Regions from separate parts of the Listeria sp. SHR_NRA_18 genome, predicted to be linked through region 1. Evidence: a T-box and tRNA genes for the amino acid it is inferred to sense, from the RefSeq annotation. Region 1 holds a T-box; the other regions hold tRNA genes.
What was found. A T-box is a leader RNA that pairs with one kind of tRNA and senses whether it is charged. The one in region 1 lies ahead of serS (serine--tRNA ligase), so its partner is inferred to be a tRNA-Ser.
Positions count from the first base shown of each region.

Region 2: it has a tRNA-Ser gene. The T-box ahead of serS (serine--tRNA ligase) is inferred to sense a tRNA for this amino acid. The anticodon was not compared.
Region 3: it has a tRNA-Ser gene. The T-box ahead of serS (serine--tRNA ligase) is inferred to sense a tRNA for this amino acid. The anticodon was not compared.

Region 1 is NZ_QPKR01000003.1:212,833-217,056, reverse strand. It holds gene DUK53_RS06655 (anthranilate synthase component II) at 1-485, opposite strand, end outside; T-box leader at 1,038-1,254, shown strand; gene serS (serine--tRNA ligase) at 1,522-2,808, shown strand; gene DUK53_RS06645 (HI_0552 family protein) at 3,020-3,676, shown strand; gene licT (BglG family transcription antiterminator LicT) at 3,853-4,224, shown strand, end outside.
Region 2 is NZ_QPKR01000007.1:61,703-65,926, reverse strand. It holds gene DUK53_RS11405 (FMN-dependent NADH-azoreductase) at 1-523, opposite strand, end outside; gene DUK53_RS11400 (GNAT family N-acetyltransferase) at 697-1,860, shown strand; tRNA gene DUK53_RS11395 (tRNA-Ser) at 1,969-2,058, shown strand; gene DUK53_RS11390 (DUF4240 domain-containing protein) at 2,149-2,709, opposite strand; gene DUK53_RS11385 (hypothetical protein) at 2,642-2,950, opposite strand; gene DUK53_RS11380 (LysR family transcriptional regulator) at 3,046-3,864, opposite strand; gene DUK53_RS11375 (YeiH family protein) at 3,933-4,224, shown strand, end outside.
Region 3 is NZ_QPKR01000001.1:510,349-514,572, forward strand. It holds gene DUK53_RS02545 (FusB/FusC family EF-G-binding protein) at 1-480, shown strand, start outside; gene DUK53_RS02550 (VOC family protein) at 525-938, shown strand; gene DUK53_RS02555 (hypothetical protein) at 999-1,451, opposite strand; tRNA gene DUK53_RS02560 (tRNA-Ser) at 1,663-1,752, shown strand; gene ybaK (Cys-tRNA(Pro) deacylase) at 1,803-2,285, opposite strand; gene DUK53_RS02570 (YslB family protein) at 2,345-2,800, opposite strand; gene racE (glutamate racemase) at 3,003-3,809, shown strand; gene rph (ribonuclease PH) at 3,809-4,224, shown strand, end outside.

The sequences.
Region 1 (4,224 bases):
ATTAAAAATTTGCGGTGACGAACGGCCATGATAAGGTCATCCTCGGTTTTTGCAGTGATGAGTAATTCGTTTGGAAAATGGGACTCTGCGGCTACGAGGGAATGATATCTGGTCACAGAAAAACGCGCGCTTAAGCTTGTAAACACGCCTTCTTGGTCATTTGTAATTATCGATGTTTTGCCGTGAACGGGTTCAGGAGCGCGAATGATTTCACCGCCAAATGCTTGAACGATAGCTTGGTGACCCAAACAGATGCCAAGAATAGGGATTTTACCAGCAAATTCGCGGATGACGGCTAGACTGATTCCCGCGTCATCGGGTGTACCGGGTCCAGGTGAAATGACGATCGATTCGGGATTTATTTCACAAACTTCGGCTACGGTTATTTGATCATTTTTCACAACACGTACTTGTTTGCCGAGCTCTAATAAATATTGATATAAGTTGTATGTAAACGAGTCGTAATTATCGATTAACAGGATCACAATATCACTCCTAAATGGAATTTCAATGGATATACGTCCACCCTATTTATAGCAAACTAGTTACGGTTTGTCCAATAAGCAGACTTGTGATTTCACAAACTTTGTTGGGTTGAAATGCGGGGGTGAGGAGGATGATTGCAAAGGAGGAGAGGAATTGTTATAATGAGTGAGAAAAGGAAGCTGTGTGGCAAACACAACTTCCAATTACAAACACCATTTAAGATGGTGACAGCCTGAATATTTCAAATGCCACTCAGCTCTCAAGCCTAGGAGTGGTTTTTTACTTGCTATCGTTAATGATTCGAATACAGTCATGCTTTTTCCTTTCTGGAAGAAACCACGAACAACATGGCATCACCTACTTTCTTAGCTAGGCTGCCAACCACATCATAAACTTGATTTTAAGCCTATTATAGCATGGGTTTCCAGGGTTTCTTTGATGATTATGTAATGCAATTTTTAGGTGAATATTACAAATTTGGAATGGTGGGAAGTTTTCTGTTTTGGCTTGCTAATTCTGAGGTTATGGGGTAGAATGTTCTTAAATAATGAATTAAAACGTTGACAAGAGCTAGTAGTAAAAGTTGGGCTTTTTAGAGAGCTGATGGTTGGTGGGAATCAGTAGGAACGCTTTTATGAATCCGTCTTGGAGTGAGCAGAGGAAATGTGAGTAATCTGCTTCGGTGGGAACCGTTATATCAATTGAGCTGGAGTTTGAGATGTTTCTCGGACTCAATTAGGGTGGCAACGCGGTACTTCCGTCCCTTTCCATGTATTATTTGGGGAGAGATTTGGGGGTCTTTTTTTCGTTCAAAGAAAGCATATTCTGCTTTCTTTGAACGAAAAAAGCCTAGCGACAAACGATCATCTGCGTTGTTAAAGCTTCCGTTCCAGTGCTCACGTACAAGTCGTACGCTCCGCGCTGGTACTCGGCTTTGCCTAGCATCTAATCATTTGTCGCTAGGCTGGTCAAGGTCTATTTCAAATCTAACAACCAAGTAAAATCAAGATTATATTTTTATGAGGAGGAAAAGAAATGTTGGATGTTAAATTATTACGTGAGGATTTTGATGGTGTGAAGGCGAAGTTGTCGCATCGTGGGGAAGAGCTTGGGGAATTTGAGAAGTTTGGTGCGCTTGATACGCGGCGCCGGACGTTGATTATTGAAGTGGAGACGTTGAAGAGTCAGCGTAATGAGGTTTCGCAGGAGATTGCGCAGTTGAAGCGTGATAAGCAAGATGCGGACGCAAAAATTGAGGAAATGCGTGTGGTTGGAGATCGGATTAAGACGTTTGATATTGAGTTGAACGAGATTGATGAGAAATTGCGCAATATTTTGATGGCGATTCCGAATATTCCGCATGAGTCTACGCCGATTGGTGATACGGAAGATGATAACGTGGAGGTTCGCAAATGGGGCGAGGTTCGGACGTTTGATTTTGAGCCAAAAGCGCATTGGGATTTGGGTACGGATTTAGGAATTTTGGATTTTGAGAATGCGGCGAAGGTTGCGGGAAGCCGGTTTGTTTTTTATAAGAAACTGGGTGCTAGACTGGAGCGGGCGTTGATTAATTTTATGATGGATTTGCATGCGACGGAGCACGGGTATGATGAAATGTTGCCGCCGTACATGGTGAATCGCGATAGTATGACGGGGACTGGGCAGTTGCCGAAGTTTGAGGAGGATGCGTTCTTGATTGAGAAGGAGGACTATTTCTTGATTCCGACGGCGGAGGTTCCGGTGACGAATTATCATCGTGATCAGATTATGAATGTGGATGACCTACCGCAAAAGTATACGGCTTACAGTGCGTGTTTCCGTTCTGAGGCGGGTTCTGCGGGCCGCGATACGCGTGGTTTGATTCGCCAACATCAGTTTAACAAAGTGGAAATGGTGCAGTTTGTGAAACCTGAGGATTCTTATGCGGCGCTCGAGGCTTTGACGGATAATGCGGAGGAAGTGTTGCGTCTGTTGGAGTTGCCGTATCGTGTGCTGAGCATGTGTACTGCTGATTTAGGGTTCACGGCTGCGAAAAAATACGATATCGAAGTGTGGATTCCGAGTGGTGACAGCTACCGCGAGATTTCTTCTTGTAGTAATTTTGAGGCGTTCCAAGCGCGTCGTGCGAATATTCGTTTCCGTCGCGAGCCAGGTGCGAAGCCTGAATTTGTGCATACGCTAAATGGTTCTGGACTTGCGATTGGCCGTACGGTTGCAGCGATTTTGGAGAATTATCAGTTGGCTGATGGCTCTGTCGCGGTTCCAAAAGTATTGCAAAATTATATGGGTGGCGTGGAAGTTATCACAGCACCGAAAAAATAATAGATTATGTGAAAAGGGCTTTTCTCTGAATGTGGGGGAGAGTCTTTTTTATTTGGAAGATCAGGAAAATTATTGAATCAGGAGAGGGCAGTAGTATAAAACTCCCTTATTCACCTAGATGTTATGAAAGAAATTTATAAAAGGCTTGTTTTCGTGCAAGCCTTTTTGAGGTATAATGGCATACAAAGATTGGATAAAGGAGTATGACATAATGCGATTTTATGAGGAAGATTTTGTGCTTTTTGATCGGGATTATTTTCAGTTTCGGCAAATGAAGGAGTTTACGCCGACGCTGGTGGAGGGTGTGAAGGCGGAATATAAGGCTAAGTGGGATGTTTGGAAGGATTTTGCGGCGTTGTGTCAGCGGGAAACGGTTGGTTTTGGGAAGCCGAAAGTGGAGAGTTGGACGAATGGATGGCAGGTTCGGTCGCATTTTTGGGCGTATTATAAGGGGTTGTCGCGGCAGGATTCGGCGAGTATGATTGCGATTTTGCTGAACAAGAATAATTTTCGGATTTATTTAGAGTGGCATGCGTATCGGAGTTCGGATTCGGTGACGAGTTATGAGGATCACGCGAAATGGGTCGCGTTTTTGCCGGAGTGGATTCGGGAGTTGGGAATTGATGTGCGGGAATATCGGGTTTGGACGTCGTATGAGGATGAGCCGGATAATTTTGTGACGTTGGCGGATTATTTGGAGGATCCGGAACCGATTCTTGCACTCTTGGAAAATTCGAAAAAATGGCTGCGAATTGGGCGAATTATTCCGAGAGAGGAAGCGGTGAAATGTGTTGCTATGGAAGAGATTGTAAGGAAGTCGATGATGGAATTGGCGTATTTATACAGTAAGACGGAAAGCTTCGAATAAATTTGAAAAATTCCGTTGACAGCGCTTTCGAAATGGTGCTATACTTAGGCATAGGAAAAGGATTGTTACTGATTCGATCAGGCATTACCAACATCGACGGGGGAGCACGTATTGGAGTACGTGTGGCTGCGTGTGATATTGGTATTTTTTTCGTCCATGAAAGCGAGGAGGCTTCTATGAAGATTATTAAAGCGATTAATAATAATGTTGCTCTGGCGGTGAATGAGCAGGGACATGAGCTCGTGATAATGGGCAAGGGTGTTGGATTCCAGAAGAAGATGGATGATATTATTGATGATGCGGTGATTGAGAAGGTTTTTGTTTTAGAAACGGACGAGTTGTCTGAGAAATTGATGGACTTACTTGGCGAAATTCCAGCGATTCATTTGGAAATAGCGGATGAAATTGTGAATTATGCGAAGGAAAATTTTGATGCGAAAATCAGTGATAATGTGTATTTAACGCTCACGGATCATATTAGTTTTGCGATTGCGCGTCATGAAAAAGGGATGCTGATTCGCAATGTGATGTTGTGGGAAATCAAGAAG
Region 2 (4,224 bases), on a different contig from region 1:
GATTCGTGATACCGAAGTGAGTTAAGATATTTTTCACGTAGTTAAGAGACATTTCCCAGTTTGCCATTGGGCCGTCTGAGTATACGCCGCCACGTGCGTTTAGTAATACGACTTCTTTGTCTGTTACTAGACCAACTGGACCTTGTGCTGTGTATTTGAAAGTTTTTCCAGCTTGGTTTAAGTAGAATAGGTACGTTAGGAATTGTGCTGGGATGCTGAAGTTCCACAATGGGAAGGCCATCACAACTTTGTCTGCTGCTAAAAATTGATCTAGGTAGCTGTTTGCAACTTTTGCTAGGCGCGCTTCGTCTTCTGTTAATGTTTCGCCGATGGACTCTTTGTGAAGACCGCTCATCATCGTTGCATCGTAATAAGGAAGGTCGACTTGGAACAAATCAAGTTCCGTGATTGTGTCGCCTGCATTGCTTGCTGTATAGTTTTTTAAGAATTCTTCGTATAATTTCACACTCACGGAACGCTCCGCTGGTAAACCGTTTGCTTTGATAAATAATACATTAGCCATTTTATAAATTCCTCCAATATGTTTTGTTTACTTTTACAGTGTATAATATTGTACGCTACACTTCAAGTAATATGCTTACAAAAAATTAGTTTGTTGTAAAAAGTAAGTGAAAACGTTTTCGTGAACAATTAGACGCATTTTGTGCTAAAATAAAGGAGAATGGGGGTGTCGGCATGGAATTGAGGGAAATTAAGGATTCAGAGATTGGAAAAGTGAAGGAATTACGCGATTATGCGTTCCGAGTTCCTGCATCTGGTGGAGAAGCAGATTTTAATTATTGGGCTGAAAATGCGCGGCGTCTGGGGTTGTTTTATGGCGAGCATTTACTAGCACAGGTTTTGACATATCCGCTCAACGTTTCGATTTTGGGCGAAAGTTTTTCGATGGGTGGCATTGCGTATGTGGCGAGTTATCCGGAGTATCGGAATGCTGGCTTGATTCGCCGTTTGATGGAGGAATCGCTCGTTAGAATGAAGGAAGCTGGGCAACTGGTTTCTTATTTGAGCCCATTCTCGATACCGTTTTATCGGAAATTCGGCTATGAGGTTTTCACTGAAAAAATTGAGGTGGAAATTCCGAGCCATGCGTTGCCGGATATGGGAACGGTGCCGGGGCGCGTGATGCGGTTTTCGAGTGAAGATGGTACAGGGATTTCGGTCGTTCGCGAGCTGTATAACCGGTTTGCATTGACGAAAAAAAGTGGCATGATGATGCGAGACGATGCGTGGTGGTTGCGACTGGCGCGGCGCGGATATACGAAGGAAATCGCGGTGTATTGCGATATGAATGGCGTGACGATGGGGTATATGTTGTTTACGCTGGATTCGGAAGTGTTCAAAGTGCACGAGATGGTCGCGCTGGATTACGAGGCCGAAAAAGGTTTGTGGCGGTTTGTTGGGACGCACGGCATGATGGTGGACCGAGTTGTCGCGAAAAATGTAGGAAGCTTGCGTGATATCGCGCTTGCCTTTCCATCACCAGATTTCCAGAAACGCGAGATTTTGGACTTCATGATGCGAATCGTGGATGTCGAAGCATTTTTAGGTAAATATCGGTTTGAGCGGACGGAAAACACGTTGTATCTCCGAGTGGAGGATGAAACAGCGCCGTGGAATGACGGGATTTTTGAAGTTCGAGGCAGTTTTGTGAAGCGGTTAGAGCAGACCAGCGAGCCAGTTTTGGCGATTTCCATCCAAGCGCTAGGGCAGATGCTGATGGGCTTTGTACGACCGCGAGACCTCGTGTATTACGGAAAAGCAACGGCGAGCGAAGTAACGATTGCGACTTGGGAAAAAGCAGTGCCACACGTGCGAAGCGATTTTTACGACGCGTTTTAAAAAACGGAGAGAAAACACTGGATTTTTACGAAAAAATGCATTAGAATGGAACTTGTGATTGTTCAGGGTACTGCGTTTAGCACGTATTCAGGCAAGCATCTGCATGTTGGGGAAATACCCAAGTCCGGCTGAAGGGGACAGACTCGAAATCTGTTAGGCGGTTCAGGCCGCGCCGGGGTTCGAATCCCCGTTTCTCCGTTTTTAGGAAATGAAGAAGCACCATAAATCGTTGATAGTAAACGGTTTATGGTGCTTCTTTGTCCTGCGAAAAAACGCTAAATAAATGGCCTATTTCAGAGCGGCTGCAATTTTAGGGAAAATAATTTCTAAATCATCGTCTTCGTCCCATTCTAAAGCTTCCGGTAATACAATATCGGCATGAATCTCGGCTTTCTCTTCGGCGGTTAGGGCCAAACGATCACAGGCTTCAAAGAAAACTTCTTCCTCATCCTGCCCGGTTTTCTCTAAATACGCGTCACTGCTGATATACATAATTTCTTCAAATTCGGCTAAAAAATCATCGTCCATATTGCCTTGAAGCAGTTCGCCGAGACAATCTGGATCTTTCAGTATCGCCAAAAAAGCATCCTGTCCGAGGGAAATGAGCCAAGCGCGGAAATAATCGAAACCGTCGTCACTCGCTCCGTCATTCAATAGATAAGCCGCGGCCCAGAGCCTGTCTGCCTTCGAAACTTCAAGATATTCGTCAAAAATAAGTTGCCATTTCACCATATCATCTGGCTTTAGTTTACGGAGCAACTTTTCAAGCATTTCTACGTATTCATCGATGTCTGCGCCGCTTCGCACGATAGCTTTGTTGACGATTTTCCAGAACTTTTTCTTGTTCATTCTTTTGACTCCCTTTCATTATCCAAAGTGTGATGGTTGTTGCGGCAAACAGGAATAATATGCTCATAATCGAAATATACAGCATCCAACTGTCCATCTCAGAAAAATCATCGAGCGGAAAGTTATGGAGATAGGAACTACTAATCGATGCGACTATATCCGGTGTTTTATACATAAAAACAGCAATCGCGAGCAAAATACCTGTAAAAAGCCAATCTAAATCTGTCCATTTCTTCTTCATTTTCTCTAAACTCCTTTTCATCAATAATACTGATAATTAGTATCTAAAATATCTATTTTACTTATCACGAAATCCTTTGTATACTGTAAATGTAGTCAAGAAAAGCTAGCTATCAACAATTCGTGTAGCGCGATTTGTAGCGGATCTTGCGGGAAAGCATGATTGTGAATCTGAAAAAGTGGGCGAACAATCGGTGTTGGCGGGTGCTCATACGGAAAATCGCGGACGCTCAAATCAGAAAGTAGCGTTTTTCCGACGCCTTGCCGCAACATAGTCAAAATCGCCTCATTGCTTGCAATCTCCATTTTTTGCGCGGGAATTATGTTTTCTTGTTGAAAAAATTGGTCCGTGTACGTGCGAATTCCAGAACCAGTTTCGCGCAACAGCCAAAGATCGCTCGTCATATCGCCAGCCAAAACAAGCGAATCATGGGCAAAAACTGTGCGCGTGATCATCGGTGCAATCATCGGCGATTCCACAAGCCCAACTTGGTATTCATGCGTTTCCACCCGATTAAAAATTACCGTCGAATTCGCAATCGAGACCACAAAATCATAGTTCGGAAACTGCTTTTGAAGCTGCGGTAAAACAAGAGGGAGCATATACACACCAATCGTTTGCGAGGCGCCAATCGTGTAAGTAATCCGCGTGTTTCCCTGCAATTGCTGGATATCGCTCAAACTAGTTTCCCATAAAGAATCGAGTTGTTTCGCGCGAACATAGAGTAAGTCAGCGCTTTCGGTCGGTACAGCATGATTGCGTCCGCTCCGGATAAACAATTCGCTCCCCGTTATTTCTTCCAATTTTTGAATATGTAACGAAACAGTTGGCTGTGAGATAAATCGTTTTTCGGCGGCGTGCGTAAAATTCTTCTCTTCATAAACCGTCATAAACGTTTGAAGCCAGTGAAACATGCGAGAGAGCCCCCTTTTACATAAGATTTCTTATTATTATAACACGGATTTAGGAGATGAATGGAAAAATGAAGATAAAATGGCAGGAAAAAGGATTTTGGATCGGTGTAGCTGTAACGCTCGCCTGTTCATTAGCAGGAAAATATTTAGCACAAATACCGGGCTTGCAGCTTGTCGGCGCACTCGTCATCGCACTAATACTCGGAATGCTCGTCCAAATGAGTCGTACACTTGTCGTCAGCGCACAACCTGGAACGAGCTTCATATCGAATAAATTTTTGCGGTTAGGGATTATTTTGTTAGGATTCCGGTTGAACTTAAAGGCGTTGGCGGATTCTGGCGTGAAAACGATTATCTTCG
Region 3 (4,224 bases), on a different contig from region 1:
CAGGAACAGCTTATTGGGGAGATTTTTCATATTCATTCCGAGGAGGAACTTGCTCAGTTTGACGAACGGTTGCAGGCGTTTCTGTTGCCATTCCCTATTGTGACGGATATGACGGTGAAAAAATTGTTTCCGAAAGCGAAGAAATTGAAGGCTCCTACCCTGCCTGATGCGGAAATGGAACGGCTTGTATTTCTAGGGTGGAACGATACCGGCGCTCAGAAGAAGTTCCTTATCGCTAATCATGACGGGAAATTAACTGGTGTTCAAGGCAACTTTATTCCTGTATCTAAGAAAGGAATCTGCGCTTTTTGCCATCAGAATGAGCGTGTCGGTTTGTTTAAAGCAGATATTAAAGCAAAAGGAAATACAGATAATTTCCGCGCGATTGGTCAATATATTTGCGCTGATAGCCTCGTTTGTAGTGCGCATGTGCAAAGTACGGATCGGTTGGATGCTTTTATTCGTGAGTTGAAATCCTGAATCTGGGTATACTAATAAAGATAAATTAAAGGAGGGTATGAATGATGGCAGAACAACCAAATTTGCTTTTTGTTAATTTAGCAGTGTCGGATTTAGAGAAATCGATCGCGTTCTACACAGCGCTTGGCTTTGAATTTAACCCGCAATTCACAGATGAAAACGCAACCTGCATGATTGTAAATGAGGGCGCGTTCGTGATGTTGCTCGTGGAGAAATTCTTCCAAAACTTTACGAAGAAATCTATCGCCGACTCGAAAACGATAACGGAGGCGATTATGTCGATTTCGGTAAGTAGTCGTGCGGAGGTTGACCAATTCGTCGAGAAAGCTCTTGCGGCAGGCGGAACGACATCGAACGAGAAGATGGATGAAGGATTTATGTATAGTTGGAGTTTTCAAGATATTGATGGACATTTGTGGGAAGTACTTTACATGGACCCTAATGCGATTAACGGTTAAAAAAACAGAAGGAGAATATTTGCCGATGGATAATCGATAAATACTCTCCTTCCTTATTTGCTATTTCTTCGCATAATCACTATACCCCTGCAAAATAATCGGCATGATGGTATCGTGGAATGCAATTAGTTCATCCAAATAATACTTTATTTCTTGCTCGGTCACGTCCATCGCGCCTTCTTTTTTACGCTTTAGCAAAAAAGCTTCCATCGCCGCTTCGAAGGAATCGCGATTTCGTAGTGCATCTTCTGCTGTTAGCCCGTTCTGTGCTTCTGTTTTCCCGAGATTGTAGTAATCGAGTTGAGAGTAGCCACCGCCACCAATACCTCGCAGGCCACTCGATACAGTTTTGACAATCGTCGTTCGGTAAAGTTGCACGAATTCAGGATGTTCTTCTAAAACGAGGTCGTCAATACCTGTTGTGTAGTAATTATCAAACCAGAACTCAGCAAAACGGAAAATTTCCTTTGAAAAAAGTTTCGTAATCTCATTAGATATCAGCTTTTCATGCATTTACGCGCCACCTTTTGGTTATAAGACATAACTTAATTGTACTTTTATTCGCTACAAGATGCAACGTTTTTTTGTCATGTATATTATCATTAATGTCTCTACTCACCTACAAAAATGAATACATTTCCTCGCGATTACTATTTATGCAAATTTTTTTCATTTAGGTATTGGCAAACGAAAAAAATCGTGATACAATAAGTCTTGTGCTTATGGAGGAATACCCAAGTTTGGCTGAAGGGATCGGTCTTGAAAACCGACAGGCGGGTAAGACCGCGCGGGGGTTCGAATCCCTCTTCCTCCTTCATTAATATGAAAAAGATCCGAGTCTACTTGATTCGGATCTTTTTTTGCCTACATATCTCGACTAATCGCCACAAACTGCGCCTGCACGACTTGCGCCAACGCTTGTGGATTTACCCCTACTTGAAAGCCTCGTTTGCCTGCCGAAACCAAAATACAGTCTTGTGATTCCGCAGCATCCGCGATAAAAGTCGGAAACAGTTTCTTCATGCCAATCGGCGAACAACCGCCACGTATGTATCCTGTGACACTTTCTAAATCCTTCATCGGAAGCATCTCTATTTTTTTATTCTCGCTTGCCTTGGCTAGTAGTTTTAAATCGAGTTCTTGATTTCCTGGAATGCATGCAACAATGACGCCTGTTTTGTCACCTTTTGTCACGAGGGTTTTGTAGATTTTATCTGGCGGTAAATCGAGATCCATCGCGACCGTCACAGCATCCATATGCTTGTCTTGAAACGGAATTTGGTAGAGTTCGTACGGTATTTTCCGCTGATCCAAAATTCTGCCGACATTGGTTTTCGGTATTTTCATCACTCACACCTCCATAAAAACAGGTACCCTATGTGAAATCAGAATACCTGTTGTCATTATTAGCTTACAATTTCGTCGTCGGAAACACTTTCTTTACGATCCCATTTCACGACAATTTTCACGGTTTTCTTACGTTTATCGACTTCTTCATAGCTTTCTGAATACAATTTCTTCTGGTGCTGAATTTGTTCTGCGATAAAGCCGGCCTCTAGCTTGAACGTTGCGTTGCTGTCATTCGTCAAGCGGAGTGCCACCATTTCGCCACGCAACAAAATATGCATCTCGTCCTTTTTCTCACTGCTCACTTCTAATTCGCCGAACGATGCTTTTTGGAAAAAGTCAGCCAGCTCGTCTAGCGTTTCCAGTGGATATTTGCGCGCGAGCTCTTTGCCTGCCCAGTATAGAATGTGTGGCGTTTCTTCACCTAACACATTTGGCAATAGCGTATCGCGAATTAATTCGTATCCAAAAACCGGTATCATTTTTTCATTTACAATTTCATTATTTTCTGTCATTCACAGTACCCCGCTTTCTTCTCCACTTATTATACCCAGAAAACCTCCAAAATAGAAACATCAACCTACAAAATTCGTAAAAAAACTATAAAATCGGCAAAAAACTTGCGAAAACGGTGAAAAAATAAGAAAATGGAGAGTATAATCCAAATTTGTAGTATACTTATAGGAAGACGAAAATATAGAAATTGAGGCGAAACGTGTGAAAAGAGCAATTGGTTTTATTGATTCGGGCGTTGGTGGACTGACGGTTGTCAAAGAGGTCCTGAAACAGCTTCCCCATGAACAAATATATTATCTAGGTGACACCGCACGTTGCCCGTATGGCCCACGTGATAGTCAAGAAGTGAATCAATTTACGTGGGAGATGACGAATTTCCTCGTAGATCGCAATATAAAAATGCTCGTTATCGCTTGTAATACGGCGACAGCAGCGGCTTTGACGGATATTCGTGCCAAACTAGATATCCCGGTTATCGGTGTTATTCAACCCGGTTCTCGCGCGGCTTTAAAAGCAACGCAAAACAACCGGATTGGCGTCCTTGGTACGATTGGAACGGTGCAAAGCATGGCGTATCCGAAAGCTTTGAAAGGCCTAAATCGCCGTGTCGAAGTGGATTCGCTTGCCTGCCCTAAGTTTGTATCGGTCGTTGAAAGTCGTGAGTATAAAAGCGCGATTGCGAAAAAAATCGTTGCGGAATCCCTACTCCCGCTGAAGAGTACGAAAATAGATACGATTATTCTGGGCTGTACACATTATCCGCTACTCAAAACATTGATTGAGAACTTTATGGGCTCGGATGTCGCGGTTATTAATTCTGGCGAGGAAACGGCAAGCGAGGTCAGCGCTTTGCTTGATTATCATGATTTGCTGGATCATGACGAAATTGGCGTGAATCACCGGTTTTTCACGACTGGTTCGGTCTCCATTTTTCAAGATATTGCGCAAGATTGGCTGGATGTTCCGGATATGCAAGTGGAACATATTAAATTAGGGGGTGCGTCGTGATGAGATTCGACGGTAGAGAAAAGGATGAACTGCGTCAAATAGAGATGGTTCCTGGGTACATAAAGCATCCGGAAGGCTCGATTTTAATTACGGTTGGCGATACGAAAGTGATTTGTTCTGCTTCTGTGGAAGATCGTGTGCCACCTTTCATGCGCGGAGAAGGCCGTGGCTGGGTTTCAGCGGAGTACGCGATGTTACCTCGTGCGACGGAACGCCGAAATATTCGCGAATCTTCGAAGGGAAAAGTGACTGGGCGGACGATGGAGATCCAACGTTTGATTGGTCGTTCTTTGCGCGCGGTGGTTGATTTGGATGCGCTAGGCGAACGGACGATTTGGTTAGATTGCGACGTGATTCAAGCGGATGGTGGTACGCGTACGGCATCGATTACTGGCGCATTTGTGGCGATGGTGAT